4 regions of the Bacillus sp. NP247 genome follow, and region 4 is predicted to be linked to each of the others. Evidence: riboswitches for the same ligand, from Rfam matches in the RefSeq annotation. Region 4 holds a riboswitch; each other region holds the start of a gene.
The links. Region 4 has a riboswitch for S-adenosylmethionine ahead of KPL75_RS27265 (ECF-type riboflavin transporter substrate-binding protein). Riboswitches for the same ligand answer to the same signal wherever they lie in the genome.
Positions count from the first base shown of each region.

Region 1: linked by a shared signal. The riboswitch ahead of KPL75_RS02225 (M20 family metallopeptidase) and the one ahead of KPL75_RS27265 (ECF-type riboflavin transporter substrate-binding protein) in region 4 are both predicted to bind S-adenosylmethionine.
Region 2: linked by a shared signal. The riboswitch ahead of KPL75_RS18005 (sugar ABC transporter substrate-binding protein) and the one ahead of KPL75_RS27265 (ECF-type riboflavin transporter substrate-binding protein) in region 4 are both predicted to bind S-adenosylmethionine.
Region 3: linked by a shared signal. The riboswitch ahead of KPL75_RS16160 (cyclase family protein) and the one ahead of KPL75_RS27265 (ECF-type riboflavin transporter substrate-binding protein) in region 4 are both predicted to bind S-adenosylmethionine.

Region 1 is NZ_CP076653.1:403,635-411,885, reverse strand. Features, by position in the region: gene KPL75_RS02230 (AAA domain-containing protein) at 1-2,214, shown strand, start outside; SAM riboswitch class I at 2,290-2,394, shown strand; gene KPL75_RS02225 (M20 family metallopeptidase) at 2,485-3,690, shown strand; gene KPL75_RS02220 (Lrp/AsnC family transcriptional regulator) at 3,834-4,274, opposite strand; gene KPL75_RS02215 (SDR family oxidoreductase) at 4,442-5,206, shown strand; gene arsR (arsenical resistance operon transcriptional regulator ArsR) at 5,484-5,789, shown strand; gene KPL75_RS02205 (ArsI/CadI family heavy metal resistance metalloenzyme) at 5,850-6,287, shown strand; gene arsB (ACR3 family arsenite efflux transporter) at 6,306-7,352, shown strand; gene arsC (arsenate reductase (thioredoxin)) at 7,372-7,776, shown strand; gene KPL75_RS02190 (phosphotransferase) at 8,056-8,251, shown strand, end outside.
Region 2 is NZ_CP076653.1:3,441,463-3,449,713, reverse strand. Features, by position in the region: gene KPL75_RS18020 (L,D-transpeptidase) at 1-632, opposite strand, end outside; gene KPL75_RS18015 (SDR family oxidoreductase) at 854-1,720, opposite strand; gene KPL75_RS18010 (NCS2 family permease) at 1,945-3,246, shown strand; SAM riboswitch class I at 3,338-3,443, shown strand; gene KPL75_RS18005 (sugar ABC transporter substrate-binding protein) at 3,532-4,644, shown strand; gene KPL75_RS18000 (sugar ABC transporter ATP-binding protein) at 4,641-6,128, shown strand; gene KPL75_RS17995 (ABC transporter permease) at 6,112-7,107, shown strand; partial or broken gene KPL75_RS17990 (sugar ABC transporter ATPase) at 7,287-7,561, opposite strand; gene KPL75_RS17985 (hypothetical protein) at 7,610-7,813, opposite strand; gene KPL75_RS17980 (patatin-like phospholipase family protein) at 7,926-8,251, opposite strand, start outside.
Region 3 is NZ_CP076653.1:3,067,023-3,075,273, forward strand. Features, by position in the region: gene KPL75_RS16150 (ATP-binding protein) at 1-932, shown strand, start outside; gene KPL75_RS16155 (hypothetical protein) at 1,162-1,545, shown strand; gene KPL75_RS16160 (cyclase family protein) at 1,582-2,214, opposite strand; SAM riboswitch class I at 2,301-2,413, opposite strand; gene KPL75_RS16165 (PRK06851 family protein) at 2,562-3,671, shown strand; gene KPL75_RS16170 (nucleotidyltransferase domain-containing protein) at 3,793-4,575, shown strand; gene KPL75_RS16175 (MFS transporter) at 4,743-6,044, opposite strand; gene KPL75_RS16180 (FAD-dependent oxidoreductase) at 6,187-7,713, opposite strand.
Region 4 is NZ_CP076653.1:5,266,233-5,274,483, forward strand. Features, by position in the region: gene KPL75_RS27245 (sensor histidine kinase) at 1-1,243, shown strand, start outside; gene KPL75_RS27250 (YjcZ family sporulation protein) at 1,347-1,445, opposite strand; gene KPL75_RS27255 (energy-coupling factor transporter transmembrane component T family protein) at 1,580-2,380, opposite strand; gene KPL75_RS27260 (ABC transporter ATP-binding protein) at 2,373-4,073, opposite strand; gene KPL75_RS27265 (ECF-type riboflavin transporter substrate-binding protein) at 4,084-4,632, opposite strand; SAM riboswitch class I at 4,773-4,889, opposite strand; gene KPL75_RS27270 (aspartate/glutamate racemase family protein) at 5,040-5,723, shown strand; gene KPL75_RS27275 (macrolide family glycosyltransferase) at 5,773-6,951, opposite strand; gene lepB (signal peptidase I) at 7,205-7,735, opposite strand; gene KPL75_RS27285 (peptidoglycan D,D-transpeptidase FtsI family protein) at 7,812-8,251, opposite strand, start outside.

The DNA of each region.
Region 1 (8,251 bases), 420 kb from region 4:
TATGAAATTAAACATTGGAAAACGATAGGTGGTAGTAAAATTTCTATCATTAACGGTCGTTTTTTATATACAGATTATGAAAATACAGTGTATGTATTTCAGCTTATTTCGGAAGTAAGCTTACCTGAAGGTTCACCAATTCGAATTGAGTTCGATGGTGAGGAAGCGACAGGGGAAGTATTATCTGTACACGGATTAGAAATAGAGCTGAAGTTAAATGATTATATACAAGGCGAAATACGAGAAGCGGTTTTATATAGTGAACCGTGGCAACTTTTAGAGCAACTACAAGAGAGATTGAAAGAAGCGCGTAAAGATAAGCTGAAACGTAATCGTATAAAGCGTCTTGTTGATGGGACGAGTAGTCCGAAGCATATTGAGAAGATGAAAAATACGAAAAATGAATTAGCGTATCGCTCGTTTTATAATCCGACAACGTACGTATGGGGACCGCCTGGCACAGGGAAGTCTTACAATTTATCGCGTATTATTTCTGCTCATTATCAAAAAGGGAAATCGGTACTTGTATTAGCTCATAGTAATGCGGCAGTGGACGTATTAATGAGTGAAGTAACGAAGCAAATTGAAAAGAAAAAGAAATGGACGCCTGGCGAAATTGTTCGTTACGGTTATAGTCAACATGAACATATACGAAATCATGAAACGTTACTTGCATCGAAGTTAGTAGAAACGACGAACGGATCATGGGGTGAGGAAAGACTCTACTTAGAAGAAACACGCCAAGATCTTCGTGAAAAAATTCTATCGTATAAGGCGACGTCTTCTGATAAGAAGCGTATGCAAGAAATAGAAGGTGAACTTCGAAAGCAAAAAGCGAAAATTAAAGAAGTAGAAAAAGAATATATTGAAAATGCGAAAGTAATTGGTGCGACTTTATCAAAATGTGCAATTGATGCGCTTATTTATGAGCGTACATTTGATTTAGTTGTCGTAGATGAAGTAAGTATGGCATATGTTCCTCAAATTGCATTAGCTGCTTCTCTTGGGAAACGTATCGTCGTTTGTGGTGACTTTTTACAATTGCCTCCTATTGCGATGGCGAACCATGAACTCGTTCGAAAATGGCTCGGCGAAGATATGTTTTATCATGCCGGAATTGTTGATTCTGTAAATAAATCAGAAGCACATCCCAACCTTTTTATGTTGCAGGAACAAAGGCGTATGCATGCGGACATATCGAAGTTTACAAACTCATTTATTTATAAAAATAGAGTATACGATCATCCATCTGTTTCAGAGCGTAAAGAACTTGCACAGTTGCAGCCGTTCGCAAATGAGGCGAGTGTTTTATTTGATACGAGCTCAATGGGAGCTTTTTCGTTAAAAGATGCTGCTTCGGGTTCTCGTTTTAATATTATGTCTGGTTTAGTAGCGATGCAAATGATGTTAATCGGACTGCTAGACGGTGTGCAATCTATCGGTGTGGTTACGCCTTATAGGGCACAGTCACGCTTTTTATCGACGTGTATTAGAGAAATGTTGCAGAAAACGAAATATCAACACATACCAGTATTAGCGGCAACAGTTCATAAGTTTCAAGGTTCTGAAAGAGATATGATGATCTTTGATACAGTTGATAGTTATCCGCAAGAACGACCTGGTGTGTTATTCTTTGACCATAAAAACCATCGTCTCGTCAATGTAGCAGTAACGAGAGCGAGAGGGAAGTTCATTCAATTATCGGATTGCCATTATATGCGTAAAAATCTTTCGAGAAAACAAGCGTTATCACAATTAACAGCTCATATAGAACGTCACGGAGATGTGTATGATCGCACGACATCAAGACAATTATGGGAGAGAAAAATATCGAAACGATTACGCTGGTTTATGGAAATGAATCTTGAAGAAACGAAAGGGCTATTAAAAGATATTTTAGCCGCAAAACGAAAAATCATTATTTCACTTCCAAGTACGAAGCAAGTAGATAAACGAGTATGGCAAGCGTTAATGCGTACAAATGCGCAAATAACGGTTTATAGTGATGGACCAGTTCCATTAAAAAACGTAAAGTTACAAAGACAAAATAAAGCATTCCCATTTGTATTAATTGATGATGAAATCTTTTGGGCAGGGGCACCGCTCACATCTCAAATGATGTTTGAAGGTAGTACGGAATTTCCATATATATGTGCAAGACTGCAAGCACCTGAGACAATTGGTGTATTAAAAGGATTTTTAGATATTCGGTAAATTCGGATAGGAATTCCTTGACTTTTAGTTGAAATGAACTTAGAATGAAAATAATTTAATATAATTTTATGAAAATTCTTATCACGAGAGGTTGAGGGACTGGCCCTATGACACCTCGGCAGCGGATTCTGTATGAATACTGTGCCAATTCCAGCAAGCGTACGACTTGAAAGATAAGAAAGAAGCTCATTTTTGAATGTATATTTCAAAGCCTCTTTCTATCTTTTAGAAAGAGGCTTTTTTACGTGAAAATAAGAGGAGGAAGAAAAAATGGGAGCGACAGGGATAACGTCACAAAGAAAAACAATTGAAGAGAGTATAGAAAGAAATAAGGAAAAGTACATACAAACAAGTCACGACATTCATGCGAATCCGGAGATTGGTAATCAAGAATTTTATGCATCAAGAACGTTAAGCTTATTACTAGGTAGTGCAGGATTTCAGTTACAGCACAATATAGCAGGTCATGAAACAGGTTTTATCGCACGGAAAAGTTCAGGAAAAAAAGGACCAGTTATCGCATTTTTAGCTGAGTATGATGCTTTACCAGGACTCGGTCATGCGTGTGGTCACAATTTAATTGGCACAATTAGCGTTGCGGCAGCAATCGCATTATCAGAAACGCTTGAAGAAATTGGGGGAGAAGTTGTCGTATTCGGGACGCCAGCAGAGGAAGGCGGACAAAATGGTAGCGCAAAATCGAGTTATGTAAAAGCTGGTTTATTTAAAAACATTGATGCGGCGCTTATGATTCATCCGAGCGGAAAAACAGCGGCGACGAGTCCTTCACTAGCAGTCGATCCACTTGATTTTCATTTTTACGGAAAAACAGCTCACGCCGCGGCTTCACCAGAAGAAGGGATTAACGCATTAGATGCGGTAATTCAGCTCTATAACGGTATTAACGCACTTCGCCAACAACTTCCGTCAGATGTGAGAATTCATGGTGTCATTACTGAGGGCGGAAAAGCACCTAATATTATTCCTGACTATGCAGCAGCAAGGTTTTTCATCCGCGCAGCAACGAGAAAAAGATGTGCAGAAGTAACAGAAAAAGTAAGAAACATCGCACAAGGTGCTGCATTAGCAACAGGCACGAAAGTGAAAATTCATCAATTCCAAAATGAAATCGATGAATTGCTCGTAACAAAAACATATAACGACATCGTAGCGGAAGAACTAGAGTTATTAGGTGAAGATGTAAACCGTAAAGAAAGAGTAGGAATCGGGTCAACAGACGCAGGAAACGTAAGCCAAGTCGTACCGACAATTCATCCGTACATTAAAATCGGCCCAGATGACTTAATCGCACATACGAATGAATTTAGAGAAGCAGCTCGTTCAGAACTAGGAGACAAAGCGTTAATTACATCGGCAAAAGCATTAGCGAATACAGCGTATCGATTAATTACGGAAGAAGGGCTGTTAGAGGGGGTGAAGGAGGAATTTAGGGAGGCGCAGAGGAATCAGGGATAGGGAAGAAGGAGAATTATACCCGGTATTTTTTAGTAGGAAATTGAATGGAAAAAGAACCAGCCTATGGCTGGTTTTATTATATTATAAAAGAATTTTCCGCATAAACTTGATATCTGCTACTCCTCTACTTTAGTACCCTCTTACTAGAACGACAATTTCTCCTCAAATTCACTCTTTAAAACAATTAAAGGAGACGATAATCCAAATTGCATTAAAGAGTCTAAAAATGCAGCGAGAGAATCCATCGAATCGCTCATGACCTTCATCATATAATTAAACTCCCCGCTAATTCGATATAAATCTGTTACTTCAGGAGCAGCATTACAAAATTGGATAAAATCAGAGCATTGGCTTGTTTTGAACATAATGAATGCTTGGATGTTTTTATTAATTTTGGAAGGTTCAAATTTCGTTCGGTAAGCCGCTATAACCCCTTGATCTTCAAGCTTGTTAATTCGTTCTTTTACAGCAGGCTGCGTCATTGATATAATTCGTCCTATTTCTGAAACAGAGATTCTCGCATTTTTATATAGCAAGTTCATAATTTTATGATCGATTTCATCCAGTTTTACTGCGTTTTGCATTGTGTAGCCTCCTCATTGTGTTTTCTAAAGTAAATCACAAATTATAACTATAATATCATAAGTGAACGAACTAAATTACCTGTAAATCTATATTTAAAATTATTGGTATTTGAATAAAAATATAAGTGTAGGATTTATTAAACGGAAATTTAGGGAGGATGGAAAAAATGAAAAATCTTGATGGGAAAGTAGCGTTAGTAACAGGAGCGAGTCGCGGCATTGGCCGTGCCATTGCAATGAGATTGGCGAAAGACGGTGCATTAGTTGCGATTCACTATGGACGAAATAAAACAGCTGCAGATGAAACGATTAGAGAAATTGAATTTAATGGAGGGAAAGCATTCTTAATTGAAGCTGAGCTTAATTCAATTGATGGTGTCAAAAAGCTAGTAGAACAATTAAAGAATGAATTACAAACAAGAGTTGGTACATCAGAGATTGATATTTTAGTAAACAATGCAGGCATAGGTACACAAGGAACGATTGAAAATACGACAGAAGAAGTTTTTGATGAAATTATGGCCGTAAATATGAAGGCACCGTTCTTTTTAATTCAGCAAACATTACCGCTTCTACGAGAACAAGGACGTATTATTAACATTTCATCAGCCGAAGTACGGCTTGGTTTTACGGGATCAATTGCATACGGTTTAAGTAAAGGTGCGCTTAATACGATGACTCTTCCTCTAGCTAAACATCTTGGAGAAAGAGGTATAACAGTGAATACAATTATGCCGGGATATACGAAGACAGATATTAATACGAAATTGCTAGATAATCCAGAAATACGAAATTTTGCTACGAATTCATCTGTTTTCGGGCGAATAGGGCAAGTTGAAGATATTGCAGATGCAGTAGCGTTCCTTGCTTCTTCTGATAGTCGCTGGGTAACAGGGCAAATTTTAGATGTTTCTGGAGGGTTTTGTTTATAGAAAAGGGGGGAGCTTCATAACCATCAGCTTTAGATTTCGTATTTTATTAGTTTGATAGTTATGGAGCACTACCGTTTGGAAATAAATCAAATTACGATATGAACCATAATTTTTCCATTTCGGGAAGGCTACGGTTCTTTTTATTTGTAGAAAATTTATGATAGGAGAAAAGGTTTGTATATTAATCAAAAAAACTTGATTAATAAGTTGCATAAAAGATTAATAGTCGTATATACTATAAACATCAAAAAAACTTGATGAAAGGGAGTGAATTATAGTGGCACAAGATTTTCAGCTATTTGAGAAAAAGTTTAAAGCATTGGCTGATCAGAAACGTTTAGAGATTATGTATGAACTTTGCCAGCGAGGACAGACGTGTGTATGTGATTTAACAGAGATTTTTGAAATGACACAATCTAAGTTGTCATATCATTTGAAGATTTTATTAGATGCTGGTTTAATTGTAAAAGAAACAAAAGGTACGTGGAGTTATTATGATTTAAATGATGCGGAAGTCAATAATTTATTATCAGAAGAATTGTGCTGTATCTTTAGAAAAACAGGAAAAGGTAGTTGCTGTTAAAATTTTGATCTATTAATCAAAAAAAATTGATTAATGATAATTAAAGGGGATAATTGAACCATGAGATATGCTCATGTCGGTATAAACGTTACGAATTTAGAGAAGTCTATTGAATTTTACGAGAAGGTATTTGGTGTATCACCAGTTAAACTGAAAACGGATTATGCAAAATTTTTATTAGAGACGCCAGGACTTAATTTCACGCTGAACGTACGAGATGAAGTGAATGGAAATCAGGTAAATCATTTCGGTTTCCAAGTGGATACAGCTGAAGAAATTATATTACATAAAGCAAGATTAGAAAAAGAAGGTTTCTTTGCGCGTGATGAGATGGATACGACTTGTTGCTATGCAGTGCAAGATAAGTTTTGGGTAACGGATCCTGATGGGAATGAGTGGGAATTCTTTTATACAAAAGCAGATAGTGATGTTCATAAAATTGAAGAGTCATCTTGTTGCACGACTTCTAATGAGGTAGATAAAAATTCTTGTTGTTAATAGGAGATGGAAAATAAAATGAAACGTTTATCTTTTCTAGATCGATATTTAACACTATGGATCTTTCTAGCTATGGCTGTTGGGATTGGTTTAGGGTTTGTGTTTCCTAGTGTAGTAGACGGTCTGAATACATTACAAGTTGGCACGACGTCTATTCCGCTTGCTGTTGGTTTAATTGTAATGATGTACCCACCATTGGCGAAAGTTCGTTATGAGGAAATGGGGCGGGTATTTAAAGATGTAAAAGTGTTAGTTTTATCTTTAGTACAAAACTGGATTATTGGTCCGGTACTTATGTTTGTTTTAGCCATTATTTTTCTTCCTGATAAACCAGAATATATGGTCGGACTCATTATGATTGGGTTAGCACGTTGCATTGCAATGGTAATTGTTTGGAACGATCTAGCTGATGGTGATAAAGAATATGCAGCTGGTTTAGTTGCTTTTAATTCGGTATTCCAAATGTTATTTTTCTCGGTTTATGCATACGTGTTTGTAACAGTAATCCCGGAATGGTTAGGAATTGAAGGGGCTATTGTTAGTATTACAATGGCAGAAGTTGCGAAATCAGTATTTATCTATTTAGGAATCCCTTTTATTGCAGGTATGTTGACACGATTTGTATTCGTAAAGTTAAAAGGAAGACAGTGGTATGAAAAGGTGTTTATACCTAAGATTAGTCCACTTACGCTAATTGCATTGCTATTTACGATCATCGTTATGTTCTCTTTAAAAGGGGAAATGATTATTAGTGTACCATTTGATGTAGTAAGAATAGCAATTCCGTTATTCATTTATTTTATTGTGATGTTTTTTGTTTCTTTCTTTATGGGAAAAAAAATTGGTGCAAACTATCCGGTGACAACAACGTTAGCATTTACAGCAGGTAGCAATAACTTTGAATTAGCGATTGCTGTAGCAGTTGGTGTGTTCGGTATTCATTCAGGTGCGGCATTCGCAGCCGTTATCGGACCGTTAGTTGAAGTACCTGTAATGATTGCACTTGTAAACGTTGCTTTTTGGTTTAAGCGTAAATACTTTAATGACCAACCAATAAAAAGTTAAAACAAAGGTGGAAAACAACATGGAAAACAAAAAGACAATTTACTTTTTATGCACAGGAAATTCATGCCGAAGCCAAATGGCAGAAGCTTGGGGAAAACAATACTTAGGAGATAAGTGGCATGTATATTCTGCAGGTATTGAAGCACATGGAGTGAATCCAAATGCTATGAAAGCAATGAATGAAGTAAATATCGACATAACAAATCAAACATCAGATGTGATTGATTCAAATATTTTAAATAATGCTGATTTAGTCGTTACTCTTTGTAGTCACGCAGATTCTGTTTGTCCTTCGACACCTCCGCACGTTCATCGTGTTCACTGGGGATTTGATGATCCGGCAGGAAAAGAGTGGTCTGAGTTTCAACGTGTTCGCAATGAAATCGGTGAACGGATTAAACGATTTTCTGAAACAGGTGAATAAATAAAAGAAAGAGTCAATCTTCTATTGTATAGGGGATTGGCTCTTTTTTCTATACATAGTCACTACTGCATTGGTTTACAACAACTATCTCAACGAATGCAGAATATTATGTAAGAATGATATAGTTAGAATGGTAGTCTGCCTCTATTAAATTTATATATAGAAAAAAACACTATTGGTAATTAACGATGAATAAAATTTTGGTTTTTAGAGTAATCGAGATAGTAATCATAAAAAATAGCGTGTAATAACAATTTTTTCACATGAAAGGAAAAAAGGATGAAACACATAATAAAAGACTTATTAATGAATTATTTTAAAGAAATTCATTCACTAGCAGTGGAAGAAGAGTTACATAAAGATAGTTGGAATACGGATCTGCATTATAAAATAATGGTAAATGGAAAGCGGTATTCCGCAAGGTTTATAAATAGCAAGCGAACAATTAATCCAGCTTTTGGGGCGTTATCAAACG
Region 2 (8,251 bases), 1.8 Mb from region 4:
CGTTTGGAGTACACTGCGTATTTTTCATTTGGCAATACCGTTTTTACTTTCGTTAATTGTCCATTTGGTTCTTGCCAATATATATTTACACGATCTACTAACATAAGCATTCCAATTTGTTCTTCTTCTACTTTACGACCATTCCAGCTCACAACACGATACCCAAGCTTATGAGCTTCGTATTCGGGACTCGTATGAAAACGAGAAATAATTACTTTTGTCTGTAATTGTACCCGGTCATATAACCATTGTATGTCTCGATCGTGCATGCGAATACAACCATTTGATTCCCGACTTCCAATCGTTCCTTCACGATTTGTCCCGTGAATGGCATATTCCTTTTTATCCAGACCTAGCCATCTCGTACCGAGAGGATTATTCGGTGCACCCCCAGGTATTTTTTTACGATGGTATTCTTTATTTTTATATTTATTTATAATACAAAAATTCCCTTCAGGCGTCGGAGTGCTATCTCTTCCTGTCGTTATCGGAAATGTTCTAGTATAGTTTCCCTCTTCAAAAAAAGAAAGCTGATTCGTCGTAAGGTTAACTAATATTAAATGATCTGTATTAGCAAAAACGCTAGCTGGCAGGCAGAAAAATAGGATTACGATACACCATACTTTCTTCATCTAAATCCTCCCTAGCACTAACATCATAATAAAGTGAAACTTTACTCGGTGGGGGGAGTTGTCCATCCCCACTGAGTATTAGCCTTCACCAATCGGGCATTTACGGGCAGCTATCTCCCATCTAACTTCCTTGCATTCGCTGAATTTTGAGGTAGGAGTCTTACTGCCCGCAAATAGCGGGATAAATGTAATTAGCTTTACTTTGCTCTTATAAATGAAAACTATCCATTCACAATTACTCCACCATTTACATGCATCATTTGCCCTGTCACATATGCCGAATCACTAGACGCCAAATATACATATGCAGGCGCTAATTCATACGGCTGACCAGGTCTTTGCATAGGAACATTGCTCCCAAACTGTGATACTTTTTTCTCATCAAAACTGGATGGAATAAGCGGTGTCCAAATTGGGCCTGGTGCAACACCATTTACACGAATTCCTTTTTGTACTAAAGACTGAGATAGCGATCTTGTAAAAGCGACAATTGCTCCTTTCGTTGCAGAATAATCGATCAACGTTTCATTTCCTTCATACGCAACGATAGATGCCGTGTTTATAATTACATCACCTTTCTTTAAATAAGAGAGTGCTGCTTTCGCAACGTGAAAATAAGAAAAAATATTAATACGAAACGTTTTTTCTAACTGTTCCGCTGTAATATATTCTAATCCTTGCTGCGGATATTGCTGTGCGACGTTATTCACTAAAATATTTAAACTACCTAGCTGCCCAGCGGTCTCTTCCACAATATCTTTACAATGTTGCTCATTACTTAAATCACCCGGCAGCAATACACACTTCACGCCTTCTTTCTCAACAAGTTTTTTCGTCTCATTTGCATCTTCGTCCTCATCTAAATAAGCAATCGCAATATTTGCTCCCTCTTTTGCAAAAGCGATGGACACAGCTCTCCCAATTCCACTATCTCCCCCTGTAATTAATACATTCTTTCCTTTTAACTTTTCGCTTCCTTTATAATTAGGATCTTCAAACTTTGGACGAGGATTCATTAACGATTCAATACCAGGCTGTTTATTTTGATGTTGCGCTGGCATCGTTAAAAAGTTTTTTTGCTGCGGCATAACTTCCTTCAACTCCTTTCCCCTTATAATGTGCACAATATTAAAAACTACTTACACATTAAAAAACCGCAATTCACGCTCATTTTTACGTTTAATATTCGAATTTAAGACATAAAATATGAATTGTTCTAAAGTTTTTATGCAAAACTATTGCAAAATAGTTAAAAAACGAATATTATATATAACTGTTGTGAAAATTATTCGTAAAAAGAAAGGATGTTTATATGTTTAACCTTTCAAAACATAAAACTTCTATTAAAACTGAAATTATGGCAGGTATTATTACCTTTTTAACAATGGCATATATCATTGTCGTAAACCCTGTCATCCTTGGGGATGCAGGTGTTCCGTTTGAACAAGCATTTACAGCGACAATCATTGCAGCTGTTGTCGGAACATTATTTATGGCGATCTTTACTAATCTACCAATCGCAATTGCACCAGGTATGGGATTAAATGCTTACTTCTCTTACTCTGTTGTAAAAGCTCATGAAGGCATGACTTTCGCGATTGCATTCTCTGCTGTATTCGTAGCAGGTATGATTTTAATTTTGTTATCATTCACATCTTTCCGTACGAAATTAATGGAAGTAATTCCTGAAAACTTAAAACATGCACTTACTGCTGGTATTGGTCTTTTTATTGCTTTTATCGGTTTGCGCTTAACAGGAATTGTTACAAAAAATGATGCAAACTTAGTTGGGCTTGGCGATCTTCACTCTGCTCCAGTTCTACTAGCATTAGCTGGCCTCGGAATTACAATTATCCTTATGTCTTTAAATGTAAACGGGGCATTATTTATCGGAATGTTATTAACTGGTATTATTGCTTACTTCACAGGTCAATTAACATTCTCAAATGGCGTTACGTCAATGCCTGGATTACCAGAAGGAATTATCGTTTCAAATCCAATTACTGCTGTTTCTGATGTAATTAATTACGGATTATACGGTGTTGTGTTCTCATTCTTCCTCGTTACACTATTTGATACAACAGGAACATTACTTGGTGTAGCACAACAAGGCGGATTTATGAAAGACGGAAAACTTCCAAAAGCAGGACGAGCTCTTCTATCTGACTCATTCTCAGCAACAATTGGAGCTATGTTCGGAACAACACCATCAACAGCTTACATTGAATCATCTGCAGGTGTTGCAGCTGGTGGTCGTACTGGTTTAACAACTGTGACAGTAGCTGTTCTATTTGCATTAGCAGCATTCTTCGGACCTTTAGTGAGCGCTGTTTCTGGCGTTTCAGCTATTACAGCACCATCATTAATTATCGTTGGTAGTCTTATGATGGGCTCAGTTCGCCACATCGATTGGGATACATTCGATGAAGCATTCCCAGCATTTTTAGTAATCTTAAGCATGCCACTTACATCAAGTATCTCAACAGGTATCGCACTTGGATTTATTTCATACCCACTTATGAAAGTGGCAAAAGGACAATTCCGTGCTGTTCACCCACTTGTGTATTTATTCGGAATCTTGTTCGCTTATCAATTAGTTTTCTTACCACATTAAAATCCCTCTTTATGAGGGGTTTTTTATTTTCAAAAAACATTTGACAACCGTACAGAATCATGGAATAATTCGAAATAGTTAAATATTCGATGTCTTATCAAGAGCAGGTGGAGGGATGAGCCCTACGAAGCCCGGCAACCGACCCATTTATGGGCACGGTGCTAATTCTTACAACACGTTGTGTTGAAAGATAAGAGTAATATGATAAGACGTCTTTTCTATTTGAAAAGGCGTTTTTTATTTTCACTCCCTCCCCTCTCTTCTTAGTTTAGGAGGGATTTTTTTATGAAAAAATTATGTTCCATCGTACTTATTTTTCTCTTACTTACATTAACATCTTGTACAAATGAACAAGATGCTATCTCTTCACAAAAGCAACAAACTGTGAAAAAAGTAACTACAACAGTAGAAAATCACTTACAAACAGAAGTTCCAACCCAAGTAAAGAAGCCATTAAAAATCGCATTAATTATGCAAATGTCTATCGGAACTTTTTCCTCTCAATATATTGAGGGCGTCAAAAAACAAGTCGAGCTATTTGGCGGCAGTGTACAAGTCTACAATTCTGATAACGATTTAGCAAAAATGGCTGCAAATTTAGATACTGCTATTAATTCAAAAGTGGATGGCATTTTAATTGATCATGGCCGATCTGAAGCGCTAAAACCTGGAGTCGAAAAAGCGTTACAGGCGAACATTCCCGTAGTCGCATTTGATAACGATCTACGCTTACCAGGTGTAACGATTATTGATCAAGATGACTATAGCCTTTCATGGAAATCATTAAAAACGTTAGCGGAAGATTTGAATGGACAAGGAAATATCGCAGTTGTATGGGTTGGTGGATTTGCTCCAATGGAACGTCGCAACGTTATCATTGATGCTTTTTATAAACGTTATCCAAATATAAAAGAAGTTGCGCGATTCGGTACTGCTAGCAATAACACACCGCTTGATACACAAACACAAGTAGAAGCTTTACTAAAAAAATATCCGAAAAAAGGAGAGTTACAAGCTATTTTCGCTTCATGGGATGAGTTTGCTAAAGGAGCTGTTAAAGCACTTGAACAAGCTGGTCGTACAGATATAAAAGTATACAGCATTGATTTAAGTAATGAAGATTTACAACTTATGCAAAAAGAAAACTCACCTTGGTCTGCTACGGCTGCAACTGATCCAGCGGAAGTAGGTAAAGTTCAAGTACGATTCTTATACAAAAAAATTGCCGGTGAACAAACACCAGATATTTATTCACTAGAACCTTATTTAGTAAAGAAAAATAGTTTACCAAAAGAAAATATAACAATGGATCAATTATCAAAACATATAAACAGTTGGGGAGACTCGAAAGATGTGTATTCTCCTTGGATGAAAAAATTAGAGAAGGAGAAAAAATGATGACATTCTCTCTTCAAAACATTACACATTCTTATCATGTCGCTACACCTGTTCTAGAAGATGTTTCTATCCATATTCAAAAAGGAAAAGTTCATGCCCTACTAGGAATGAACGGTGCTGGGAAAAGTACTCTACTGAAAATAGCAACTGGTGAATTTCAACCAGTTGCTGGCGATATAAAAATTGATAATCAATCTGTTTCCTTTACTTCACCACGCGATGCAAAAAAGCACGGTATTTCTTTTGTAACACAAGAAGTAGATCACGGACTTATTCCGGGATTATCTGTATTAGAAAATGTACTTATCGATCATTTAGCAATGCAAAATAAAGTACTATTTTCAAAGTCAAAATTAGTCTCACTCGCTAAACAACATTTGCAAACTGTACAGGCTGATTTAAATGTTTCTGAAGATGTTTCCAACTGCTCATTACATGAAAAACAATTACTTCTTATCGCAAGAGCTTTATCCAACAATACAAATTATCTTTTATTAGATGAGCCTACTTCTTCTCTTGGACCTAAAGAAGTTGAAAGTTTCGGGAAACTATTAAAAGATTTAACATCAAAAGGAATTGGCATCATCTTAATTTCTCATCGTTTATCAGAGATTCGAAATTTCGCGGATGATGTAACGGTATTACATAACGGTAAAGTTGCACTTTCTGAAGCTATTACACAGGTTACAGATCAACAAATTGTGGAAGCGATGACTGGAAAACAACTTACACTTCCTATTAATACAGCACCAAAACGAGGGAACGAAGAATTATTTAAAGTACAAGAACTTCCCTTACACAAAGACCATCCTCCCCTTTCTCTCACCATATGGAAAGGTGAAACTGTTGTGATATACGGATTAATTGGCAGTGGCAAAACAACAATTGCTGAAACTTTATTTGGTGCACGTCACACTTATCATGCAAAAATAGACGGCCAAAATATTACGATTAAAACACCGCGAGATGCGATTAAAGCGAAAATCGCACTTGTACCAGAAGAAAGAAGAAAACAAGGCGTATTTCTTTCGGAAGATATTATAGGTCACACAAATTTACACCAATCAGGTTGGAGACGAAAACAAACCGAATTAAATAATGCTACTACGGCAATTTCTTCTTTCAGCATTTCACCCGATGACCCAAAAGCCTTTATTCATTCACTTAGCGGTGGAAACCAGCAAAAAGTCTCCATTGCAAAGTGGGATGGATTCAAACCGAATCTATTTCTTTTAGACGAGCCAACTAAAGGGGTGGACATAGCTGCAAAACAAGACATTTTTCAATTCATTCGCAACATTACAGAAAACGGAAGTTCCGTAATTTATTTCACAGGAGAACAAGATGAAGCGCTGCATATCGCCGATCGCATTCTTATACTGACAAACGGTGAATTTGTAGGTGAATACTTGCCAAACGATCTATCTCCTGAGCATCTTTTACATTTATCTGAAGGGAGCTATTCCATTGAATCTCGTTCATAAAACGAAAACTAAGAAACTATATTTACCTACTCATCTTTTTTATCAATTTAGTACGATTGCTATCATTATAGGTGTTACAATTTTCTTCTCTATCGTCAACGATTCTTTTTTAACATACAACAATATTAGTGATATTTTACGTTCCATTTCTATCGTAACGTTACTTGCAATTGGTGTTACCTTTACATTAATTGTAGATGGATTTGATTTATCAGTCGGCTCTACCGCTAGTTTAGCAACAATTGCAGCTGCTTCCTGTCTCGTTTTATATCGACAAGAGCTATTAGTCACACTCCTTATTCCTATTCTTTGCGGGCTATTAGTTGGATTATTAAATGCCTTACTCGTTATCCGAATTAAACTACCAGATTTACTAGCTACATTAAGTATCATGTATATCGTTAATGGACTACACTTAACATTTTCAAAAGGATCTTCTATTTATGAAGGAATGTCTGGTGCCAAAGGACATTTTATTCCATCCTTTTTATTTATCGGTCAAGGTTCCTTGTTAGGAATTCCAGTCCCTGTCATTATCATGCTTATCGTCGTTTTGATTGCATATGTATTTTTAGAAAAAACAACGTACGGTCGTTTCTTTTATATGACAGGTGGGAATCGAGAAGCTGCTAGACTAGCTGGTATTCCTACTGATCGTTACCGTGTATATGCTTATATGATTAGCGGTTTACTTGCCTCTATTGGCGGTATTATTCTATGTAGCCGCGTTGGAACAGGACAAGTTTCAGCTGGCGTCCCATTATTAATGGATGCAGTTGCAGCTGCCTATATCGGTTACGCAATGTTCGGTGCTAAGAAACCAAATGTCATCGGAACATTTCTTGGTTCCGTATTAATTGGGATCATATTAAATGGCCTCACAATGATGAACGTTCCTTATTATGCACAAGATATCATTAAAGGCAGTATTTTAATTGCAGCTTTAGCCTTTTCATTTATTAAAAAGAAGCGTAAATAAAGTGAAACTTTAATCAGTGGGGGGTTTTCTTCACCCCCACTGATTATTAGTTGAACCAATCGGGCTTTTACGGGCAGTTGATCCCCCACCTAACTTCTTTGCTTTCGCCGAATTTTGAGGTGAGGGTCTTACTGCCCGTTAATGCGGGATAAAAAAGTAGAGCATCGAATCCCGATGTTCTACTTTCCTTTTGCAACAATCACACGAACTACTTTCAACGCAAGGAGCAGAAGACCGTTCGCTATTGCTGTATAACACCTAAGAAGATTGCTATCATAAGCTCTCCCATTCCGTTATTACATACAAACGTAATAGAAGAAATGAAAGCCAAAATAAACAATATGAACGCTGGTATATATTTAATAAACGGCTTCTCATATGATCTTTTAGAAAGAAAAAACGTCATTAACAATGTCATAATAAAAACAAAATATACTGCAAATAAAAAAAGCATATGAAAGCCTCCTCTACGACCAAACTACTTAAAAGAGGCTAGAAACCTTTAATATTTCTCATTTACCTGCAATTCTTTACTATACTTTTGAATGAAAACTGTTGAAATAACCATCACCATTCCTACACTGAACCCAATAAGCTGATCCAGTAGCATTTCATTATGAATAAGCCAGCGAAGTAAAAATACGCCGCCAAAAATAAGCATTGCAGTAAATCCAGTATGTCTAAGTCCTTTATATACATTTTTCATATGTATCATTCCTTCACACACTTTTATCCATATTATACCATATTTTCGTTGTATATTTCCATCAAGCAATACAAAAAAAACTGCGGAGAACTCCTTCTCCACAGCCTAATTATTATTTTTGCAAAAATGCCTGTAAATCTGCAAACTGTCTCTTCGCATCTTCATAGCCTTGCTCATATAGATTTTGTAATTTAGCCGTATCCTTTTCCATACGATCTACTTGAAGCTGCACTTCTGGGCGAATAACAAATAAATTACCAGCTTGTTCTTCTTTTTCAATGTAGTGAAGTGTTTCATTATACACTTCATAACGAGCTAGCATCGTGTTAACAAGGTTCGGATATTTTTTATAAGCTTTCGTTGCAACCCAGCCAAATTTTGATTTTTTCTTTGCGTAACCATGATTTCTCGTCAAAATAACGACTGATTTTTTAAATC
Region 3 (8,251 bases), 2.2 Mb from region 4:
TGATTTATTTGCGAACGGATAGAGCTTTTGAACATGGTAGTATGGTAGAAATGTTATTAATTTTATTTGCACCAGTTTTCGTGAACAGAAAATATTTTTATTTAGTTTCCTTTAGTGTAATTGGAAAGTATGTACTTTTTACATTGATATTACAAGATTTAAAAGTTGTGATTCCGCTTGTCTTATGTATATTCTATTTCATTATTTCACATTCTTTGTTAAAACGATTTCAATCTTATGTAAGAACAGTGTTTGAAATGATGAACAATATGAAAGAGACGGAAAATTTAGCTGTAATTGGCACAATGTCTACAACAATTGCGCATGAAATCCGAAATCCATTAACGGCTTTGAAGGGATTTACGCAAATGCAAAAAGAAAAAAACCCTGAAGATATGATGAGCTATGAAATAATGCTACAAGAAATTGAGAGAATTAACGGATTTGTTAGCGAATTGATGTTATTAGGAAAACCAAAATCAATAAATTATGAATGGTGTAATATAGGGGGAATCCTTTTATATGTTGTGCAGTTAATGGAAAGTTATGCGAGTCAATATAAAGTGAAAGTCTATTTGCAAGTAGATGGAAATTTACCTGTTATAAACGGCGATGATAAAGAGTTAAAACAGGTGTTGTTAAATATTATAAAAAACGGAATAGAATCAATGCCAGAAGGTGGAGACATTCATATCCGTGCATACCAAAAAACGGAAGGACATTTGTGTATTTCTGTCGAAGATCAAGGATTTGGTATAGAGAATGAGAAATTAGAGAAGATTGGAAAGGCTTTTTATACAACAAAGGAGAATGGTACAGGACTTGGTTTAATGATTACATATAAAATTATTAAAGAACATCAAGGGAGTATCACAATTCAAAGTAGTATGGGTGTAGGAACGGAGGTGGAGATTTATTTACCGACAGTGTAGTGAAGTAGAAGAAATTATTTTTCAGAAAAGTGTTCTTCTTGTGTAAATATAAACATTTTATAAAATGTTTCAAGAAGGGTTTTTTTTATAAAATACTTCGTTTATAATGGAGGAAAATATCGACATGAGATTGGTTACTCATGTAACGGTTCGGTAGTGTTATGAAAAGAAAAGAAGGGGTGCACGCGCATCCTTTTTTCTATGCAGATATGATGAAAGGGGTGGTATGATGGAATTAACATTAAATTCGACTGTATGTTTACACACGATTCAATTTCGAAAAGAGCAAAAGAACTATATTGTCAAAGATACGATTACAGGAGAGACATATGAAATGCCGCCACTTTGGATTGATGCACTAGCAATGATGCGTGACGGTTTTTTATTGGGAGAAATTGAGGATAAATTAAAAGAAGAATATCCAGCAGAAGAAGTAAATATGGTAGCATTTACGAGGCAACTGTTAGAGCTGGAACTTGTCGAGATGGTAGATGGAGAAGAAATAGCTTGTACAAAGAAGAAAGATAAAGATTATTTAGCTTGGGTACGCCCAAGGGTGGAACAATTCTTTTTTAACTTAAATAAAAAATATAAAAGCAAAGGTCAGAAGTGATCTTTGCTTTTTTGTTGTCCTCAAGTAGTTCTTATTTTAAAAAATAACGGCAAATGCTCTTGCGAAAGCACCATCACTATTTTTAATTTTTAAAGGTGCTGCTGAGAAAAAGAAACGCTTCGTTTTAATGGCATCTAGATTTGTTAAGTTTTCAATTAAATAAATGTTATTCCCTAGCAATATGTGATGGATAGGTGATGTTTCTGTCGTTACCTCATCAGGAGAAATGAAATCTAAACCGATAGATTTTATTTTTAAATTAACTAGTTCTTCAGCTAATTCTTCAGAAAGATAAAATGCTTCTTTCGCATAAGCTTCTGTGTTCCATTTATTAGATAAATTGGAATGGAAAATAACAATATCTCCTTCCTTTATGTCGGTATTATTTAATACTTCCTTAGGTAATTTTCGTCCTTGAACATGTGTTACATCGATTAGAACTGCTTCGCCTACAAATTGGTCGAGAGGTAATTTATCAATTGTTGTTGCACCAGAGATGAAATGTGCAGGGGCATCGCAATGAGTGCCAACATGAACGACAGAATGAAAATCTGTAACTTGATATCCTGTTTCTTCAACACTTGTAATTGCTTCTAGTTGGATTTTAGGTGTTCCAGGAAATTGAGACATATTGTTTTCAAACGTTTGTGATAGGTCAATTACTTTCATTCTAAATACCTCCAATATATGTTTTAAAATAATAAAAAGCTCATCTTCCATAATCAAGAAAGGTGAGCTTTACATACAGTAGCTAAGCTTTATCTTCCAAAATGCAAAGCATTTTGCAGGAATTAGCACCTATTCAGTTTTTATAAACTGAGGTTGCTGGGCTTCAAAGGGTCGGTCCCTCTGCCTCTCTTGATAAAGGTATATTCAGTTTAAAATTTGTAATTTTTTGATATTTAAATTGTAATTCATTTCCTTTTCCGGTGCAATACAAAATAGGTATTCACCCAAACAAAGTTGCTCGCATATTGTAGCTTATGTAAGTAGACTGCTGCGAAGGGGTGGGTGCAGTGACAGGGAATGTATTGAACTATTTTGCTGGTGGAAATACAGCTAGAGGATTTTATAGCTTGTATGAAGAGAGTTTAAAGGGGCTAGATAGGTTGTTTATTTTAAAAGGCGGTCCAGGAACAGGGAAGTCCTCTTTAATAAAAGCCATTGGGCGTGAATGGGCTGGAAAAGGATATAATATTGAATTTTTACATTGTTCTTCTGACAATAAGTCGGTTGACGGTGTAATTATTCCGAAGTTAAATGTAGGAATTGTCGATGGGACATCGCCACACGTTATTGAGCCGAAAATGCCAGGAGTTGTCGAAGAGTATATAAATTTAGGGGTTGCCTGGGACTCGAATAAATTAAGAAAGCAGAAGTTAGAAATTGAACGATTTGTATCAGAAGCGAGTAAGGCTTTTCAATCTGCTTACGCATGTTTTAAAGAGGCGTTAGCTATACATGATGAGTGGGAGAAAATATATATTAATAATATCGATTTTAATAAAGCAAATGAACTAACAGATGAGCTGATTCAGAAGTTATTTGTAGATAAAAAGGGGAAACAATCGCTTGTGAAACATCGTTTCTTAGGAGCAGCTACACCGAAAGGAGCAGTTGATTTTGTTCCTAATTTAACAGAGGATCTACCACATCGCTATTTTATTAAGGGACGCCCAGGTTCTGGGAAATCAACAATGCTCAAAAAATTAGCTAAGGTAGCAGAAGAAAAAGGGTTTGAAGTGGAAGTATACCATTGTGGATTTGACCCGAATAGTCTTGATATGGTTATCGTAAGAGAATTAGGATTTGCAATTTTTGATAGTACTGCGCCACATGAATATTTTCCAAGTCGCGTGGGTGATGAAATTATAGATATGTATGCCCTTATTGTGACACCGGGGACGGATGAGAAGTATGCTACAGAAATCCGTGACGTCTCCATTCAATATAAAACAAAAATGAATGAGGCAATGTCTTTCTTAGCGAAAGCAAAATCAGTTCGTGATAAATTAGAACGAATTTATATTGCTGCTATGGATTTTTCAAAAGTTGATGCATATAAAGAGGGAATTCAAAAAGAGTTTGAACGAATTGCGGTCGGTGTAACAGAAAAGAACAAGTAAAAAATGGGGTATTTTATTAAGCTGTTGGAAATTTTCTGACAGCTATTTTAGTATGTAGTAAAATTAAGAGTATATTTGTCGAATTTCCAAGGAAATAATCAAAAAATGGGGAGGATATGAAATGAGAGAAAAAATAGAATTGGAGTTAGAACGAATTGAAAAAGAGAATGATGTGAAAATCTTATTTGCTGTGGAATCAGGGAGTCGTGCTTGGGGATTTCCATCGAAAGATAGCGATTATGATGTTAGGTTTGTTTATATACATCCAGTAGAATGGTATTTATCAATTCATGATAAACGTGATGTAATTGAATATCCAATTAGTGATGATTTAGATATAAGCGGCTGGGATATTAAAAAGGCATTGCAACTATTTGCAAAGTCAAATCCGGCGTTACTTGAGTGGATTCGATCACCAATTCTTTATTCGAAAAACTCCAATTTTCCAGAACAGCTTCAGCAAATGAGCGAAAAGAATTTTGATCCAAAAGCAACGATATACCATTACTTACATATGGCTTCAAAAAATTATCGTGAATTTTTGCAAGGTGAGAATGTAAAGTTGAAAAAGTACTTTTACGTATTACGCCCTATTTTAGCTTGTAAATGGTTAGAAGAGAAAGGGACTTTGCCTCCTGTAGAATTTGATCGATTGATTACAGAATTAATATTAGAGCGTAGCGTATTAGATGAAATTGAAAAGTTATTAATAAAGAAAAAAGCAGGTACTGAATTAGATGTTGGATTGAAAATTAAGGTGCTAAATCAATTTTTAGAAGAACAAATTATTTACTATCAGCAATACGTGAAAGGCATTGAAAAGAGATTAGGGATTGATATTGAGAGTTTGAATACATTATTTCGAAATATGCTGTTTGAAGTATATGAAAAAGAGCACAAATAAATTTGTGCTCTTTTTTATCCCGCATTAACGGGCGGTAAGAATCCCACCTCAAGATTCGGCTGGAGCGAAGAAGTTAGGTGGAAGGTCAACTGTCCGTAAACGCCCGATTGGTGATGGCTAATAATCAGTGGGGGATGAACAAAACCTCCACTGATTAAAGTTTCACTTTATTTTGTAGGAATAAAGAAAACAGATATAGCTGCGATAAGACCTGCAGAAGAGAATAAGTAAAAATTCCATACTAAGTCATATTGCATTGTCATAATAATACCGACAAGAATAGGACCAGCAATCGCCCCAACTCGGCCAAGTCCAAGTCCCCATCCTAAGGAGGTAGCTCGTATATGTGATGGGAAGTATTGTGTTACATAAGCATTTAATATTTGAGTAATACCGACTGATCCAATTCCAGCAAGACCAATTAAAAGATAAATGATTGTAACAGATGGTTGAATTGTTAACAGTCCAATACATATGGCTGCCATAAGATAGGAGATGCTAATAACAATTTTTGCTCCTATACGGTCGGCAATCGCCCCAGCAAATAATGCGCCGATAGCTGCAGTAATATTTAGCATAAGTAGAAATGATAAACTAGATCCAAGAGGATATCCTGCTTGGCGCATCATCTGTGGTAACCAAGTATTTAAACCGTATATTAAAAACATTCCCATTATATAAGTGATCCAAAAAAGTAGCGTTGCTTTTATGTATTCTTTTGAGAATAACGTAAGAAATCCATTTTTCTTTTGTATATTAGATGGTGTTCCAGGAATTTCATCGTTTACATGGAATTCAATTTGAAAGCGATCAAGAATTTTGTTCACTTCTTCTTGTCGATTCCGCGATAATAAAAATTGAATGGACTCAGGTAAATAACGAATAATGAAAGGAATGAGGAGTAGCGGAATCATTCCGATGCCAAACATAATTCTCCATCCGAAATCTTCTAACATAAACATGGATAAAATAGCACCTAACACGATACCTAAAGGATAGCCGGTAAACATAAGAGCATAAATAAAAGATTGCCGTTTTTTTTGTGAATATTCAACAGTAAGTGCTGAAGCCGTTGGGATAACACCGCCTAATCCGATTCCTCCGATAAATCGAGATAGTCCAAATAATTCAGGAGAAGGAGCAATTGCAGCTAAGCCCATTGTGATAGAAAAAAGAGCTAAACAGCATATAAGTGTCCACTTTCGTCCAATTAAATCTGTAATGGTTCCGACTAGAATAGCGCCAATAAACATCCCAAATAGAGCATAGCTAGCAATTGTTCCAGCTTGAGCTGGTGATAGTGCCCAGCTGTTGTCTTCTAAAAGCTTTGGCAGAACGGCGCCGTAAATACCTAAATCATATCCGTCAGCTAGAATGGCTAGCCAACAAATAAAAACAACAAGTTTTGTAATAGCGCTTGAAAAGATAGTTTCTGTAGATTCTAGATGAGGTGGAGCAGAAGGTTGCATAGTATTCACCCCTTTTATTTGTAGATGAATATATTATTTTATTTAATGTTAATATTTCCCTTCTTATATCGAAATTTATATGAAAAGGTGTCATGAAAAACAAAGAAGTTCAACAGGTTTCTTATTGAACTTCTTTGTTTTTTTACTCGTTATTAACTCGTTTTAATGGTTGATCTGCTGGACCTTCCATAACATCCCCATCAATTGAAAAACGGGAACCGTGGCAAGGGCAATCCCAAGTACAATCACCGTTGTTCCATTCAACTTCACAGCCAAGGTGTGTGCAAGTTGTATCGACGATATGTAATTTGCCTTCTTTGTCTTTATAAGCACCTGCTCGTTTACCGTTGACATGTACAACAGATCCTTCACCAACTGCAAGGTCTTCTGGTTTACGTAATGCGGTTTCAATTTTTCCTTCAATTAAATGTTTAGCAACATCAATGTTCTGCGAGAGGAATGTTTTTATATCTGGATTTGCATGAAAGCGTGATGGTGCAAACAATTCTTTATATGGACTGTGGACTTTTAGAATGGAATCCTTTAGTAAATGAGCTGCAGCAGTTCCGGTTGTCATTCCCCATTTACGATATCCAGTTGAGACAAATATATTTGGATTCCTTTCATTAATATGTCCGATATAAGGGAGTTTATCTAGCGTAATTAAGTCTTGTGCTGACCATCTATAGGGAACTTCATCTACTCCAAAAGTTGCTTCAGCAAAAGAATAGAGTGCTTCGTAATGAAGCATCGTATTTATTCCTTGTCCTGTTTTATGACTCTCTCCGCCGATTAATATTAGCTTTTCTCCATTTGTTGTTGTATAGCGTAAGGAGCGTTTTGGATCATCGATACTTAAATACATGCCACCTGGATAATCCGTTTTTGTTTTTATTGCGAGAGCATAGGAGCGTTCTGCATACATTCGCGCAAAGAAAAAGCTGTTGGCATCATAAAAAGGAAAATGTGAACAAGAGACAATATATTTACAAGTGATGCGATGGTCACCCTTTGTAATTACTTGTGGATAATCTCCTTTTTCCACATCAATAGCTGTTGTTTGCTCATAAACCTTTCCGCCCATTTCCACAAACTTTTCTAAAAGTGTTTTTAAATAAAGGAGGGGATGGAATTGCGCTTGATTTTTCATCACAAGTGCAGATTGTACTGGAATAGGTAGGGGCAGAGATTGAACATAGTCACAAGGTATATTTAATTTTTGATAGGCTTCATATTCTTTCGATAAATTTCTTAATCCGTTATCGGTAGTTGTATATAAATATGAATCTTCATTTGAGAAATTACAGTCGATTTTATATGTTTGTACAGTCTCGTTTATGAATTGTAGAGCTTTACTATTTGATTCGTAGTAAAGTTGAGCTTTTTCAACACCAAAATTGTTTATTAATTCATCATAAATAAGATCATGTTGAGCTGTTACTTTTGCGGTTGTATGTCCAGTTGTTCCATTTAAAACAGAACCAGAATCAATTAAAACGACTTTCACTCCTTCTTTAGCGAGTAAATAGGCGGTAGTAATGCCTGTAATACCAGCTCCGATAACAGCAACTTCTGTTTTTATATTTTCGGATAAATGAGGAAAAGTAGGGAAATGAGTAGATTCAATCCAATAGGATGATGGTAACTGCGGAAATGTGTCATCTGTCATTTTGGAAACCTCCTGAATTTAGAACAATTTTCCTTTTAATATTTCCATATTATATGGAATTCATGTATGTTGTTTTAGTAGCATCCTATTTTTATTAAAAGAAATATAAAATTATATTAATATAATTATTTTATTAGGGCAGTATGAGGAAGTAGGATTTATATAAAGCTAAATTTAAGTGATTCCATTTGTGGATTACATAGGGAGTTCTTGAATAAGGTAGAGTATATGGAATTTAAGTGGATGTGTATGTATAGCGATAAAACCTTGTGGAATCTGTACTCTTTCTTTAGTGAAATAAAGTATAATTATAAAAGTATAACCAACTTTTATTACTAGGTCATAAAAGTTGTTGACAATGTAGAAAGTCTATTGTTATGATTCATCATGTGGAAAGGTTGATAGAGAGTAAAAAGAGAAATGTTTTTCATTGATAATAAAAGCGAGAAATAAGTGACGATAGAGTGAGTATATTTTCCTTATGATAAATGCTTTTTTGAATCACCTAGTAAAATCAATCTGGAAGCAAGAATTGATA
Region 4 (8,251 bases):
TTTAAATAATCTTCTATATATTTTAAGTAGTATATTTGTTTTTTATTTTATTTATGATAGTGGATACTTTAGGAAGAAATACAAGAAACTGCTTATCATTCTTTGTACGAGCATACCACTAATTTTATGTATGCGGTACCCCATCTATATGGATGAAAATTGTATTCACGATTTAAGACAAATCCCCTTTTTAATTGGTACACTTTATGGTGGATTTCCTGTCGGTATTGCATTACTCATGATTTTATTAATAACACGTTTTATGTTTTATGGTTTTAGCCTGTTAACACTCATTGTGTATGGAACGATGTTAATAATTACAGCATTCGCATCATCAAAATTTAATACATACAATAGAAAAATGAAAGTAACTTCATCCATATTTTTAACTTTTTTCCTTGCAGTTTTTACAACAGTAATTGTTTTAACTCTATCGGATTTTGAAGTGAATAATTTGTACATTATTTATTTCATTCTATTACCAACTTTTTTAATATTATTTATGGTCTATTTTAATGAAGTTTTAAAAGATGCAATATGCATGCGCTCAAAATTAATAAAAGTTGAAAAAATGGAGATTGTCAGCCAACTCGCTGCAAGTATTTCACATGAAGTACGGAACCCCTTGACGGTTGTAAAAGGATTTACACAACTTTTAAAAACACCCAATATAACTCAACAATCCAGAGATGAATATATTGAACATATACTTGAAGAATTAAATCGTGCACAGGCAATTATTGATGATTACTTAACTTTTGCCAAACCCGCTTCAGAAAAACTAGATCGTATTTCAGTGGAGCACGAGTTACATCGAGTTATAAAAATGATGGTGCCTTTATGTAATATGAATAATATTAATATTACACAAGAGTTCTCTGAGGGAATAATTATCGGTAATACACAGCACTTTCATCAATGTTTTTTAAATTTAATAAAAAACAGTATAGAAGCAATGCCAAGTGGCGGTAATCTAATTATTTCTGCATCTGTTAGTAATAATAAAGTCATAATACGAATTCAAGATAGTGGAATTGGAATGTCTCAAGAGCAAATTAATCGATTTGGCGAACCATATTTTAGTACAAAAACGAAAGGTACTGGCTTGGGAACAATGGTTGCTGTAAAAATTATCGAAACGATGCGTGGCACATTGAAAATCCAAAGTGTTATAAATAAAGGAACTACCTTAACTATCACTTTACCTAAATGCAATAATGAGGAGATTTCGTATAATAAATGAAAAAGGAGCTATTAAGCTCCTTTTTCATTTATTTCGACACAAAAAGTATCTGCTATGTTTTTTTAGTTTACATTTAGTAGAGACTAATTAGAAATTAGTACCCTTAGCTCCAACAGCTACATCCAACAATAATTAATAAAATAAATAACACAACTAATAATGCGAAACCTCCACCAAAACCACAAGAACCGCCGAAACTCATATTTTCTCCTCCTTTTGGTTTGAAAACTAATAGGTAGTTGATCATTTTAACTGGTTCGTATTATACAGTATGTGTATCTCCCTTTTTTGAGCATGTCTTCATAAAATTAGTAAAAGCACTCTATTGAGAGTGCTTTAAAATGGGTACCAGAAACTTTGGAATACATTCAGCTTTAAGTAAACTGCAATAACCAAAATGATAATACCAACAAAAAGTGTGATATAATCCTCCTTTTGTGCGTCCTTTGCATAGTACCACGTTCGTTTATCTTTTTTTCCAAACCCTCTTAAATCCATTGCATTTGAAACAGTATCAATCCTTTCTAATGAATGAATAATAAGTGGCCAAAAAATTAAAACACGGTTTTTCATACGAATCCACAAACTCGCTTCTCCTTTTTCAAAAGGTACGCCTCTTGCTTCCTGTGCGTGTCTAATGATAATATATTCGGATTGAATACTTGGTATATAACGCAGTGCAATATTTATTGCATATGTAATTTTATAAGGAACAGCAAATTTATTTAAGCTGCTTACAAATTCACTTGGATGAGTTGTATAAATAAAAAGAAGTGTAAATGGTAATAACGTAAAATATTTCAATGAAAGTGTAGCGGCATAAAATAATGTTTCATATGTAATTGTTGCATAACCTATACGAAAAAAAGAGGTATACGTTCCCGTTAATTCCGATCCATAGGTGGGCGTAATGAAAAGAATCATAACGGAATTTAATAAACTAAATGTAAATATAACGCTGAAAATAACTATAATTTTACGCAATTGAATTTTTGCAATTAAGAGGCCGACACATCCAATAATAAATAAAATTAGCAATATACGAAAATCAAAAAATAAAAAAGTAAGTGTCATACAAAATATAAATAAAGATAATTTAATTGCACCATCCATACGATGAAAATACGTATTATGCATATTCCTCCCTCCTATTAGCCTCAATATAAAGTTTCACAAACTTTTCTGGAGTTGGAATTCCGCTTAATTTGGCTAGTTTTATTAATGAAATCTCCCGTAGATTAGCTCTTTGTAACGTTCCTTGATCCCCTAATACAGTGGATACAGTATTGTCCGCAATGATTTTCCCTTCATGCAGAACTACCGCTCGATCTGCGTATTCTAAAGCAAGATTCATATCGTGTGTGATAAGAATAAAGGATATGCCTTTTTCAGCCAGTTTTCTAATAGAGGACATAAACTGTTTGTAATGGTAATAATCTTGTCCAGCTGTCGGCTCATCTAATATAATAAGTTTCGGGTTTGTTATAAGTACAGATGCAATAGTAAGCCTCTTTTTTTGTCCGTAGCTTAATGCCTGAATTGGCCAGTTACGAAATGGGTATAATCCACAAATTCTTAAAGCTTTTTTGACTCTACTCTCAATCTCATCTTTAGAAACTTTTTTTAATTTTAATGAAAATGAAACTTCTTCTAAAACAGTGGGCTGTGTAATCATTTGATTTGGGTTTTGCATAACGTAAGAAATAACTTCCCCGCGTTTACGAATAGACCAAGAATTTATATTTTCTCCATCGAATGTTATTCTCCCATTCTTTGTTTTATTTATTCCTATAAGGGTATGAGCTAATGTCGATTTCCCTGCTCCATTATGACCCAATAACGCTACTATCTCTCCCTCTCCTATTGAAAGGTTGATATCTTCTAAGGCTGTATGTTTGTTATTGTATGTAAATGATAAATTTTCTATCTTGCATAAGGCTTTTTTAATATACGTGTTTTTAGATGACACTTGCTTCCGCATCCAGTTCTTTAATAGGTTATGAACGCCTGCATTACGTAGATTTTCAATTGGAAATACCCCAACATTATTACTGTCAAAATTTAATTTCTTTAGAGCTTCTATATAAATAGGTTCTCTTAGTCCGATATTTGGTAATATATTAGATGCTAATATTTTATTCGGTGAACCCATCGCAACAATTTCTCCTTCATCGATTAAAATAATTTTGTCTAAATCAAGGTTTAAAATTTCTTCTATTCGATGTTCAATAATTACAATTGTTTTATTATATTTCTCATGAATATCTTTAATGAGTTCTATAGTATTCAAACTACTTGCTGGATCTAAGTTAGCTAACGGTTCATCAAACAATAATATATCTGCATTTGTCGTTAGCAGACCTGCAAGAGAGACTGTCTGTTTTTGACCTCCTGATAATTCATGAGGACTTTGTGTATGAAAGTCCTGCATATTTACTTTTTTTAAAGAATCATTAACAATTTTTTTCATTTCATTTTGATTTACACATTCGTTTTCTAATGAAAATGCTACATCTTCTTCGACTGTAAGACCAATAAATTGTGAATCTTGATCTTGTAATATTGTTCCTACATGTTTACTCTGTTCAAAAATACTTCCCTCTCTCGGATCCTTTCCAGCTATTAAAATATTACCAGTACTAATCCCTTCGTAAGAAAATGGGATTAGCCCATTAATACAATGAGCTAATGTTGACTTACCTGAACCACTTCTTCCAGCTATTAGTACCTTTTCCCCAGGATATATTTGAAATGTAATATCTTTTAAAGTAGGCTGCGTGGCATGCCTATATTGAAAGGTAAATTGTTCAAAAGAAATAATTGGTTGCATGTATTCATCCCTACTTTTCAATTTTTAAATGTGTATGTTTCTTATTTGATTTCGCTAGACCGATCGTGATTGGTAAGCCAAGAACTAAAAATACGATAACGTCTGCAATTGTTGCGCCTAGTACTTGTATAACGATTTTGTCAAACGGTTCTCCCATCACAATAACATCGAATGCCCCTGCAAATATAATAGCAATTACAATACCTAATAACCCCGCAATTGCAAAATAAGAAATATCACGGTTATTAAACGTTCCATTTTTCACACTAAAACCAGTTCTTTTTTGTATGAGACCCATTGAAAATCCGATAATCCCCGAACTAATAACCCATCCCCACCAAATACCCCAACCAGCAATCGTATCTGTAACTGTATGACCGATTAGTCCTATTAAAAGTCCTGCTACTGGCCCGAATAACGCACCAAAAACTGTTAAAATAGCCAATGCTGGTTTAATAAAGGTATTCGGTGCGATAGAAAATCCCCAAAGCCCTAATACCCCGTATAAAGCTGCTCCAATTCCGATTGCTACTACTAGTTTTGTCGTTAATTTGTTCATTACAATTCTCCTCTCCTATTATCCCGCTTTTAATACTCTATATTTATTTTGAAAATGAATTATGCATCGACACTTCCTTTCTATACAACAAAAAATGACCCCTTAAATTAAGAGGTCATTTTCTTTCACGTACAAGAATCCTCTTATCTTTCAAAAGACATATAAATGTCCTCTGCGGAATTAGCACCTTCCTATGCATTTACATAGGGGTTGCTGAGGCTTCATAGGGCCGTTCCCTCTACCTCTCTGGATAAGTATGTATTTGTAATTTGTATTATGGCACTAACAATAAATAATTTCAATACTTTTCTTACTATTTTTATTTTTCAATAAATAGTTCATTTAAATCATTGTATTCTTATCGGAATTGTGAAATAATAAATTCAAAATTGTTATGGGAGGAATGCATGATGAAAGTAATTGGCTTAATTGGCGGACTAAGTTGGGAATCAACATCGTTGTACTATAAACACATTAATACACTTACTCTCTCTAAATATGATCAAAATGCGAAGCTTGTTTTATATAGTATGGACTTTGGGGAGGTAACTACATTATTGCAAAACCATCAATATGAAGAAGTGAAAAATGAATTAGTCACGGTAGCAAAAAAGGTAGAAAACTCAGGAGCTGAATGTTTACTAATGTGTTCTAATACGGTACATCTATTTGCTGAGGAAGTAGAACAAGCAATATCAATCCCACTTCTTCATATCGGTGATGTAAGTGCTAAAGAAATGGTAGAACAGAATATAAAACGTATCGGACTATTAGGAACAAAACAAACGATGGAACAAGATTTCTATACATCACGACTAGCAAAATATAACATTGAGACAATTATCCCAAATGACGAAGAAAGAACTTTTATCCATCACGTCATATTAAACGAATTAAGTAGAGGCATTATTTCAGAAACTTCAAGAGAGAAACTAATACAAATTACCAATTCATTAATTCAAAACGGTGCGGAAGGTATATTACTAGGCTGTACTGAAATACCATTGCTTATTTCCCAAAATGACCTTACTGTTCCTGTTTTTGATACTGCTTATTTACATGCGAATACTGCTGTACAATTTGCTGGATAATAATATAAAAGCATACAGGTAGAGCCTCTATGCTTTTATATTGTCCGAACTATTTATTTAAAAGAGCATCAATAACTGCAATGGCTCTTTTGGAACCACCACACTCTAAAAAACTTTCATTCAGTTTTTGAATGCCATGTTTATACTTTTTATTTGAAAGAACGTCTGTTACCGCCTTTTTTAAAGTTTGCACATTAACATGCTCTTTCAATAATCTATGTGCTGCCTCAAGCTCAGTTAATCTTTGCGCTATCATAGGTTGATCTTTATCATGCGGTATTATCACAAATGGGACATTATAATGGATTGCATCGTGCACACTATTCATTCCACCATGTGTAATAAAAACATCTGCTTCACTTAATATTTCTGATTGAGGTACGTAAGGGGCTATAATAAAGTTGTCTGGCGCTTGCTTAATTTTTGAAATATCATTTCTATCACCGATCGCCATTACTACAATCCCTTCGAAATTTGAAAAAGCATCAATACAAGTATTAAAAAATGGTTCGAGCCCTTCAAGAAGTGTTCCCATTGAAATATAAATAACTTTCTTTTTTGAAAGCAATTCAAGTGGAAACTTTGCATTTGTTTTGCGCTTTATAATACTCGGTCCAATAAAAACATTGTTTTCTCCGAACGAATCGCTATTAGGTTGAAAATAACGACTTGTATACACGAGACTAATATCTCCCTTATTATGCATAAATTGAAGATTATTTTTGGGCTTTACTCCAAATTCATGTTCCATTTGATACAGTAACTTTTCAGAGAGTTCATCGGGTTGGAATTGTATTTCTGCATTTGGATGAAAAGGCAAGGTTTCCAATAATACTGGTGGAATTAAAAATATAGGAGAGGAAACTATGCCTGGAACCTGCAAGTATTCCTTTACTAACTCTCCAGCACCAAATATATCATAAACTACGAAATCAAAATTAATGCTTTTACATAATTGTTTCGTAATTTCTAATATGTATAAAGAAGTTTGAACATGTACATGAAAGAAAGATTTTAATCCATATGAAGTTTCATTATCAATAGAAATCTCCTTTAATAAATCCGGATGAGTATGTACAATAGCTCCCAAAACTTCAAGCCTTTCCTTAAAGTTTTCCGTTGTAATATAGTGTACGTTATCACCTCTTTCAGTAAAGGCCTTTACTAAACTTAATGTAGGATTTACATGTCCCTCTGCAGGAAAATTAACTATTAAAATATTCAACACGTATTTCTCACTCCTTACAATTCAATGTTCTTATTAATCGTACTGTTATTATTACAAGCAATCTTCCTCTAATAGTCCCAATATGCTTACTACTTTAGGTTGATAAATAATTATCAGTCATCGGAAAAGGCATCTACATAAGTAGATGCCTAACTGTGATAAGGAGTGTTCTGTGAGGTTAGGATAAGCTTTTCTGCTTGTCCTATGCTATCAATATATGAATTATTTTATAAAACGTGCATATCTAATAGAATTATTTTAACCATTTTATTTGATCAAATGGATAATATACCATTTTCACTTTACCTATTACATGTGACTCATTGATAAGTCCAAGTGTATTCCTACTATCTTTACTATGATTTCGATTATCACCTAATACAAATAATTTATGCGAGGGAACTTTCATTTCTCTAAAGTTTGAAAAACGATTTGATACTTGTGACATATCTAACTGTATATACAACTCATCTCGCTTTTTACCGTTAATATATACCACATCGTTTCTTAATTGTATGTTATCCCCTGGTAATCCAATAATTCGTTTCACGTAGTATGTAGGCTCGTCTTCTTTTTTTATTATTACAACATCACCATGATGAAAAGAAGAAAAATAGACACTAGCCTTATTAACTAGTATGCGATTATTTTCATTCAAAGTAGGTTGCATCGAAATTCCTTCTACCATACAAAATAAAAATGACTTATTAATAATAATAATTCCTATTATTATTAAAATATAGCTACATATTTTTCTCCAATCTTTTAGAATCAATTGCTTCATATATACCTCATTTCTAATCTATTCGTATGTAAAAACGTCTCTAGTCCATATAAATGCTAGAGACGTTTCGTATATTTTAATTCTCTTTAGAGTCATCTATTTTAGGTGCTTCGCCAGTTAATCGCTTATTTTTTAAATCAAAATAAGCATCTAAAACTTCTTTTCCAATATCAGAGTTAATACCAGACTTATCATTTATAACCCATGGTACTACAACAGAAAATGCTACTTCTGGATCATCATATGGCGCATATCCTGCTAATGTTAAATTATAGCATTCTCTACGATCGCCTTTCTCATTTCTCCCAATATCACTTTCTCCACCGTATACAGTCTGTGCAGTTCCTGTTTTGCCAGCTGGTTTATACGGTGCTTTTTGGAACGCCCTTACTCCCGTTCCATCCCCTTCTTGGAATACTTTCCTAAAGCCTTCTTTTACTTGATTGATATATTCTTCTTTCATATCAATTCTATTTAAAACAACGGGTTCTATTGATTGTACTACTTTACCGACCT